DNA from 2 places in the Kosakonia radicincitans DSM 16656 genome. Region 1 is predicted to be linked to the other one. Evidence: predicted binding sites of a transcription regulator. Region 1 holds the regulator's gene; the other holds the start of a gene.

Region 1 (4,536 bases):
GTTGCGCCGCGCAGCTCTTTCGCATAGGTGCCCACCTCCATCACATGCTCATAACCGATATAAATCGGTACCAGCGTGATTGGGCGCGTACCGCCGCGCAGCATCGCCTGGATGGTCATCGACAGCGTACCGGTTTTCGGGTCCAGCAAACGGCCGGTACGTGAACGACCACCCTCGACGAAATACTCAACCGAATAACCGCGGCTGAACAGTTCGCCCAGATATTCGCGGAACACAGTGGAGTAGAGTTTGTTGCCTTTAAAGGTACGGCGAATAAAGAAGGCGCCCAGGCGGCGGAAAATCGGCCCGGCGGGCCAGAAGTTCAGGTTGATGCCTGCGGCAATGTGCGGCGGCACCAGCCCCTGGTGATAGAGCACATATGAGAGCAGCAGATAGTCCATATGGCTGCGATGGCAGGGCACATAGACAATCTCATGGCCGTCGTGCGCAAGCTGGCGCACGCGTTCGGCGTTGTGCACGTTGATCCCCTGATAGAGACGGTTCCAGGTAAAGCCGAGGATACGGTCGGTCAGACGGATCATTTCGTACGAGAAGTTGGCGGCAATCTCTTCCATCAGCGCGATAGCGTTTTGCTGCGCTTTGTCGTGAGAGATTTTTTTGCTGCGCGCTTCGTCTTCGACCGCACGGGCAATCGCTTTAGAAGAGAGCAGCTTATTGAACAGATCCTGACGCGCCGGCAGACGCGGCCCAACGGCGGCCAGACGCTGTCGCGCGAAATGCATACGCGCCACACGCGCCAGTTTCTGCGCGATAATTTTATCGGTGCCGTGCTCGGTCGCCATGCGGCGCAGGGAGACGGGCGGCGAGAAGCGCACAAAGCTATCGCGGCCAAGCCAGGAGATCGCGAAGAATTTCTGGATGCCGTTCAGCATGCGCAGCGGCGGATTAATCTCGCCTTTTTCACGCCCCGGAGAGCGGCCAAACATCACCGATACCGGCACCATTTGCACATCCAGATCCGGATGGCTGCGGTGTAAATCCAGGTAGTCGTGGAACAGTTTGATGGACTCTTCTTTTGGCGTGTAATAGGTAAACACGCGCGGCCCGCCATGAATAAACACGAAACGCGGCAGTAATACGCCGTCGATTTCCAGGGGTTCCAGGGGATCGGGCAGTTCGTGCGCCAGACACTGAGCACGCAACGTCATCAAATCTGCCTTAGAGTTATAAGGCAGCACGTACATAATAGGACGTGAAGTATCGAGACCCAGTTCCTGTGCAGGTTCTGCAGGTATCGATTTACTTTTTACCAGTACACTTAATGGTAAATTCAGTAATTTGTAGTAAATTCGTGGCCAACCGGACATAAAAGATGAAAAGCCTCTGGTTAATAATAGTGCCATTGCGCCGCAAGAATATCAGAAAGCGCACGTAATTTCTGTTGTACCTCAGTACGCTGATGTAGACATTGACGTTTATTACATAAAAAGGTTCTTTTCATGGCCAATAATACCACCGGAATTACCCGAATCATTAAAGCAGCAGGTTACTCATGGAAGGGCGTTCGCGCTGCATGGATCAATGAAGCCGCCTTCCGTCAGGAGCTGGTAGCCGTTGTTTTAGCTATCATTATTGCTTGCTGGCTGGACATTGACACGGTCACACGGGTATTGCTGATTAGCTCGGTGTCGCTAGTAATGATTGTTGAAATCCTAAATAGTGCAATTGAAGCTGTCGTAGACCGAATTGGTTCTGAATTTCACGAACTTTCCGGTCGGGCGAAGGATATGGGATCGGCGGCAGTGCTGATGTCGATCCTGCTGGCGCTGTTTACCTGGATCTCGCTTCTTTGGTCGCATTTTCGATAACGCTTCCAGAAATCAATAACTCCCTGGTTTTTTGCTTAAATTTGGTTCCAAAATCGCCTTTGACTGTATATACTCACAGCATAACTGTATATACACCCAGGGGGCGGGATGAAAGCATTAACGGCCAGGCAGCAAGAGGTGTTCGATCTCATCCGCGATCGCATCACCCAAACCGGTATGCCACCAACGCGTGCGGAAATCGCACAGCAATTGGGGTTCCGTTCCCCAAATGCGGCTGAAGAACACCTGAAAGCGCTTGCGCGCAAAGGGGTTATCGAAATCGTCTCCGGCGCATCGCGTGGTTTGCGTCTGCTGCTGGAAGAAGAAGAGGATATCGGTTTACCGCTGATTGGCCGCGTTGCTGCGGGTGAACCGCTGCTGGCGCAACAGCATATCGAGGGTCACTATCAGGTCGATCCCGATCTCTTCAAGCCTCACGCGGATTTCCTGCTGCGCGTCAGCGGTATGTCGATGAAAGACATCGGTATTATGGACGGCGACCTGCTCGCAGTGCATAAAACGCAGGACGTGCGTAACGGCCAGGTGGTCGTCGCACGTATTGATGATGAAGTTACCGTGAAACGTCTGAAAAAACAGGGTAACACCGTCGAACTGCTGCCGGAAAACAGCGAGTTTTCCCCGATCGTCGTCGATCTGCGCGATCAAAACTTCACCATTGAAGGGCTGGCGGTTGGCGTCATCCGTAATGGTACATGGCTCTAACGCCTGTTCTTTTCGCAGCGACACAGAATACCGTGGCGCTGCGTAATACACTTTTCCCCCATTGATTCGACACTGCCATGCCGTTGCTGAATGCATCTGACAGAGCACTGTGGCGGCTTGCGCTGCCCATGATCTTCTCCAATATCACTGTTCCGTTACTGGGACTGGTGGATACCGCCGTGGTCGGGCACCTGGATAGCCCTGTTTACCTCGGCGGCGTGGCGATTGGCGCAACGGCTACCAGCTTTTTGTTTATGCTGCTGCTGTTTTTGCGGATGAGCACAACCGGTCTTACGGCACAGGCGTTTGGCGCGAAAAACGCACCTGCGCTGGCGCGCGCGCTGGTACAACCGCTGCTACTGGCGCTGTTGGCTGGCGGGGGAATTATGTTGCTGCGTACGCCGCTCATCGATCTAGCGCTGCACATCACCGGTGGGAGCGAAGCCGTGCTGGAACAAGCGCGGCGCTTTCTTAATATCCGCTGGCTGAGTGCGCCAGCGTCGTTGGGAAATCTGGTATTACTCGGCTGGTTGCTGGGCGTGCAGTATGCCCGTGCTCCGGTGATCCTGCTGGTGGTAGGGAACCTCCTCAACATTGTTCTCGACCTGTGGCTGGTGATGGGTCTGCACATGAATGTGCAGGGGGCAGCGCTCGCCACCGTTGTGGCTGAGTATGCGACTTTCGCCATCGGTCTGCTGATGGTGCACCGCGTGTTGGTGATGCGCGGCATCACCCTGCCAGCGCTGAAAAATGCCTGGCGCGGCGGTATGCGGCGCTTATTAGCGCTTAACCGCGATATCATGCTGCGCTCGCTGCTCTTGCAGCTCTGCTTTGGCTCAATCACCGTACTGGGCGCGCGTCTTGGTGGCGAGACAGTCGCCGCTAACGCGGTGCTGATGATGTTTCTCACCTTTACAGCGTATGCGCTGGATGGTTTTGCCTACGCGGTCGAAGCGCATTCCGGGCAGGCCTACGGCGCGCGCGACGGCAGTCAATTGATGGAAGTCTGGCGAGCGGCGTGCCGCCAGGCCGGGCTGGTGGCGCTGTTCTTTGCGGCGATTTATGCGCTGGCAGGCGACAACATTATTGCCTTGCTGACTTCGCTTCCTGCCTTGCAGACGCTCGCCGGGCATTACCTATTCTGGCAAGTGATTCTGCCGCTGGTGGGCGTGTGGTGTTACTTGCTGGATGGCATGTTTGTTGGCGCCACGCGCGCAGCGGAGATGCGTAACAGTATGGCGATTGCCGCTGCCGGGTTTGCTGTCACGCTGCTGACGGTTCCGGTGTTGGGGAATCACGGTTTATGGCTATCGCTGACCGTCTTTCTCGCCCTGCGCGGGCTTACGCTTGCCTGGCTGTGGCGTCGCCACTGGCGTAATGGCAGCTGGTTTTCCGACGCGAATCCTTCCTGATATTGCCAGGCTTTTGCCTGTTCCCTCGTCTCGCTTATGCTGTTTTTAATCATCTCGACGGTTAAAGATTCCGAATAAAAATCGATTGCCGGAATCCTTAACTACAATAATCAGTACGTTCAGCAGAACGAATACATATTTAACCGAACGATAAGGAGTCAACGATGAATAAAGACGAAGTCGGCGGTAACTGGAAACAGTTCAAAGGCACTGTTAAAGAAAAATGGGGCAAACTGACCGATGATGATATGACCATCATCGAAGGTAAACGTGACCAGCTGGTAGGTAAAATCCAGGAGCGTTACGGTTATGCCAAAGACCAGGCGGAGAAAGAAGTTACAGATTGGGAAACGCGTAACGACTACCGCTGGTAGCCTGCACATCTCCTCATTGTGCTAACCCTCTAAGGCTACCCTGCCCGAAGGTACAAGGATGTACCACCCCTCCAGCTGTTTTATCTATCGTCCCGCTCAAAAGATTAACGTGGCTTTTTCTTCACCTGCACGGTGTGGTCGTGGTGGCAATGGTCGTGATGACGGCAGGACTCCACTTCGACACAGTCTGCACATAAG
Region 2 (4,536 bases), 1.8 Mb from region 1:
TGTTAGGTAAAGAGTGAGTTTTCCCTAAGACGTGACAGAATTTCAGGCAATAAAAAACCCCGCACTCTGGCGGGGTTTTTGCTAAGACGTAAACTTAAGCCTGCGGCTGAGTTACAACGTCTTTGCTGCCTTTCACTTCGATCTCTACGCGACGATCCGGTGCCAGGCAATCGATCAGCGCTGCGCGTGGTTTCACGTTGTCGCAGGTGCTGCCGGTAACCGGGTTGGATTTGCCCATACCACGTGCGGAGATTTTGTTCGCCGGGATACCTTTGGAGACCAGGTAATCAACAACGGACTGAGCACGTTTCTCGGACAGGCCCTGGTTGTAAGCGTCAGAACCGATACGGTCGGTGAAGCCCAGAACCACTACTGAACCGTCTTTCGGATCCAGGTTGCTCAGCTGACCATACAGCTGATCCAGCGCCTGCTGACCTTCCGGTTTCAGAGTTGCTTTGTTGAAGTTGAACAGAACGTCAGACTTCAGGGTGAAGTGTTTGGTCTGCACTTCCGGAGCCGGAGCCGGTGCCGGAGCTGCAACTACCGGAGCTGCATCTTCCTGCTGACCGAAACGGTAGGAAACGCCTACGCTCAGCATACCGTTATCCGGGCGAGCACCAACGGTGCTTGCGTCACCGATGTTGTTAACCCACTGGTATTCCAGACGGGTAGCGATATCACGAGTCAGTGCATACTCAACACCACCAGCGAAGACCGGAGAAACACCGGTATCGTGATCTTTGAAGCCCTGGTTGCTCTGACCATCAGCACGCCATACCATACCACCCAGACGGGTATAGATATCCAGATCGTCAGTGATCGGGTAACCCAGTTTAGCAGTCAGTTGAACGCCCTGAGATTTGAACGCGCCGTTAACTGTGTCGCCTTTGTACGGCATACGGCCCAGCCAGTCATAACCCAGTTCGAAACCAACGTACGGGTTAACCTGGTAGCCACCGAACGCACCAGCACCCAGTTGGCTTTCGTGGGTCGGGCCATCGTTCTGCCATACCGCACCTTTGTCATGATACTGGGACCAACCCAGTTTGCCACCTGCATACCAGGTGTTATCTTTCGGAGCGGCCTGCGCTACGGTAGCGAAACCAGCCAGTGCCACTGCAATCGCGATAGCTGTCTTTTTCATTTTTGCGCCTCGTTATCATCCAAAAATCGCCATGGTTATCTCTCAGAGATGCCACGGTTAAATCCTTCACCGGGGGCGTTGCTCACTAACTATTCAACAGATATCTTTACCGATATCTTTGGCTTATGCCGAGCACCCCTGGCGATGTAAAGTCTACAACGTAGTTGGAAACTTACAAGTGTGAACTCCGTCAGGCATATGAAAAAAAAGGCTTTGTATACACAATATTTAACAATTCCGCTGTTATTTTGTCCGATGCAATTAAGCTGAAAAGCGCGCCACGCAGGCTTTGTCGCTGTATTTTGCGGATAAAATGCAAAAGCAACCTTCAGGCAAAAATAATCCCAGGAATACTCTTAAATTTACTCAATGATACAAATTTGAGTGAATTTTTATCCCGGAATGCTGTCTCGCAGCCAGGGGATCATGGCGTACTGGACGCATAACGAAGCCGATCGCGTTGCCTTCTTCTGCTGCCATCACCAGACGGTGGTGCTCATCTTCGGTTAATTCTTCCGCATGCCAGCCAATTACGACGCTATAGTTCCCGGTGCGTAATGCGCGGATCATTGATTCCAGCGTCAGGCAAGGTGAAAGCTGGTTAACCTGCATCACCTTGGTGAGTGGCAGACCAACGGATTGCACCCATTCACGGCTCAGTTTCTGCTGTGGCGTAAGCCATAACTGCCAGCGGGACTGTTGGCCAAGTTGCTGCAACAAGGGCAATAAAAGAAGCTGTGTCATTCCTGGCTGATCTTCGCGATAAACCACTTCGCTAATAAGCCCGGACGCTCCGCGGGAGGAGTCAGCATGATTTAACGTAGTGAGTGCGGAATCGAATGTCGTTGAACGCTTAGCATAGCCTGAAGTGTACATAATCAATCCAGCCCTGTGAGTTACTGTATAAACATACAGTAACCCCTGAATGTTCAAAGATCAACCTCAATTTCTGAAACTATCTCGCATTTTTGTTTTGTCTTTACCGCACAACGAAAAATTCGCTTGCTGTCCCGTCCACAGTTGCCTATGTTCCTGCCTAACGAAACAGCTAACATTGTAGTGGCTTTACTGTGTGATTTATAAGGAAAAAATCATGGAAGACCTTTCTTATCAGCGTATATATCAATCATGTGAATGTCTCACATCGCTTGGCGAAATTCGTCACCGTGCGCATTTTGGCGGTTATAGCTTGTCGGTGGATGACACGGTTTTTGCAATGGTGGCCGAAGGAGAGCTTTATCTGCGGGCCTGTGAACAAAGCGCTCAATATGCAATAACGCACCATGCGCCACTTTTAGTATTCAACAAACGTGGACGGGAGGTTTCGTTAAATTACTACTTTGTGGATCAGGCATTATGGAACGATCGCCCTATGCTGCTGGAACTTTCGGCATATTCTCTCGATGCTGCACGGCGTGAAAAAGTGCAGCGCAGCGCCCGGAAACGTCTTCGCGATCTCCCTAATCTGACGTTTCAGCTCGAAATGCAGCTTCGTGATGTCGGAATTATGGATGTACAGACGTTGCGTCTTCTTGGCGCAAAGGCCAGTTGGCTCAGGTTGCGGAAAGCGAATTGCCATCTGGGGGTGAAAATTCTTCTGGCGCTGGAAGGCGCTATTACTGGATTGCACGAAGCGGCGCTCCCGGCGCAGACGCGCCAGGAACTGATGGAGTGGTTCACTATTGTGATGAAGAAAACGGCCAATCCTCACTGAACCAGTTGGCTTTTCAGACGGCAAACTTCCGGCAATAATGCGATAAGCAGGCCTATCTGTTGAAGGACCAGCGGCTCTTTGCTATCCGGGCGCGGATCTAAATGTTTAATGCGCTGCGACAGGGAACTTAGCGTTTCCTGTACGCGCGCATGATCAGAAGGAAGGTGATGCAGGGCGTCGTCTACATAACAGACGGCGTCATCAAGCAGACGCAAAATATCGGGATGGGTGAGCTGCTCGCGATGCGCACCAAGTGCAGAAATATAGCTGGTAAAGGTGTGGTTCAGGCACAGTAAACGGAATGCCACATCGCGGAGTTCAGGCGATGCACCGGGTTCTGAAGACATATTGGATACGACCGACGCCAGCTCAGCATCACGGTTATAAGCATTGCGCCGGGCAATACGGTACGCCAGCCGGTTGTCGCGCCCCTGATGATATTGTTCCAGAATAGCGTCGAGGTAACGGCAGTTGGCATCGAAAGCCTGCTCTGTCACGCGTGGCAGGTGGCGAAAACGCCAGTCAGGCCAGATAAAGCTTACCGCCGCCCAGGCAATCACGCAGCCTATAAGAGTGTCAATGATACGGGGAATCGCTACTTCAAAACCCTCGCCGAGCAGATTAAAGCAGAGCAGCACCAGCAGGGTGATAAACATCGTAGCATGCGCGTATTGCACGGTGCGAAAAGCAAAAAACAGTACGCCGGTAATCACGATCAGCACCAGTTGCCCTTCATGGGAAGGAACGAAATAGAGCACCGGCAAACCTATCGCCACACCTACCAGCGTGCCGATGACGCGCAGGGTCAGACGATGGCGGGTGGCGTTATAGTTGGGCTGGCAAACGAAAAGACTGGTCAGCAGGATCCAGTAACCATGCTGTAAACCGGTGATCTGAATAAATGCGTAGCCAACACACAGTACCAGCGACATACGTACAGCGTGGCGGAAAAGCGCAGACTCCGGCGTCAGATTATTGCGCAGCCGCAACCAGATATCGCTAAAGCTATTCAGGCTGTCATCCGCTAACTGGTTTTCTGTCTCATTCAGAAGCTGGGACTGCGGCTGTTCCGTTTCGATCGTAGCTAATTGCGCGTCAATCGCGCGCAGGTTATCAAGCAGAAAACCCAGAGCTTTCAGATGATCGGCTGACGTTACGCCGCTGGCGCGAATGCGATCTAACGCGGCATCAAGATGAGTAAACGCACGTTCGAAGCGTGAATCATGTTGATAGGGCGTTCGCAGCAGAATGGCATGTGACAGCCTGTCGCAGGCCTGCGATTGCATTGATAGCAGACGCTGAAAGCGGAACATCACATCGCTGTAACGGAAATGTTCGCGCAGCGTCTGGTATTGAATGTGCGATGAGCTGGCGCGTTCATGGATATCCTGCGCGGCAAAATAGTAATGCAGGGACTGGCGCGTGCTTCGTTGTCCACGATCGCCACGCAGGCGCGTCAGCAATGTTGCTTTGGTCTGGTTGAGCGTAGCGACGAGCTGACCATTCGCCAATGCCAGATCGTAAAGTGGCGCCTGGCTTTCATCTTCAATATCCGGATCAAACAGGCGGGATTTCAGTTCAAGGTAGTGTGCCAGTTGTCCGTAACTGCGTGAAAGGTTGTCCTGCAAAGCGCGAACGGGGAAAACAAGGTGCCCAACCAGCGTCAGGAAATTGAACC

What was found. The regulator LexA, encoded in region 1, represses DNA repair genes until DNA is damaged. The targets are predictions, from matches to a motif close to TNCTGTATGTACATACAGNA.
Region 2: sulA (SOS-induced cell division inhibitor SulA) is a predicted target of LexA. The motif match lies at 2,042-2,061, and genes of this name have one in related genera.

Annotation. Positions count from the first base shown of each region.
Region 1 is NZ_CP018016.1:5,444,414-5,448,949, reverse strand. Features, by position in the region: gene plsB (glycerol-3-phosphate 1-O-acyltransferase PlsB) at 1-1,328, opposite strand, end outside; gene Y71_RS26180 (diacylglycerol kinase) at 1,461-1,829, shown strand; gene lexA (transcriptional repressor LexA) at 1,938-2,552, shown strand; gene dinF (MATE family efflux transporter DinF) at 2,630-3,964, shown strand; gene Y71_RS26165 (CsbD family protein) at 4,129-4,338, shown strand; gene zur (zinc uptake transcriptional repressor Zur) at 4,443-4,536, opposite strand, start outside.
Region 2 is NZ_CP018016.1:3,654,328-3,658,863, reverse strand. Features, by position in the region: gene matP (macrodomain Ter protein MatP) at 1-17, shown strand, start outside; gene ompA (porin OmpA) at 95-1,144, opposite strand; gene sulA (SOS-induced cell division inhibitor SulA) at 1,511-2,020, opposite strand; gene Y71_RS17730 (TfoX/Sxy family DNA transformation protein) at 2,238-2,858, shown strand; gene yccS (YccS family putative transporter) at 2,852-4,536, opposite strand, start outside.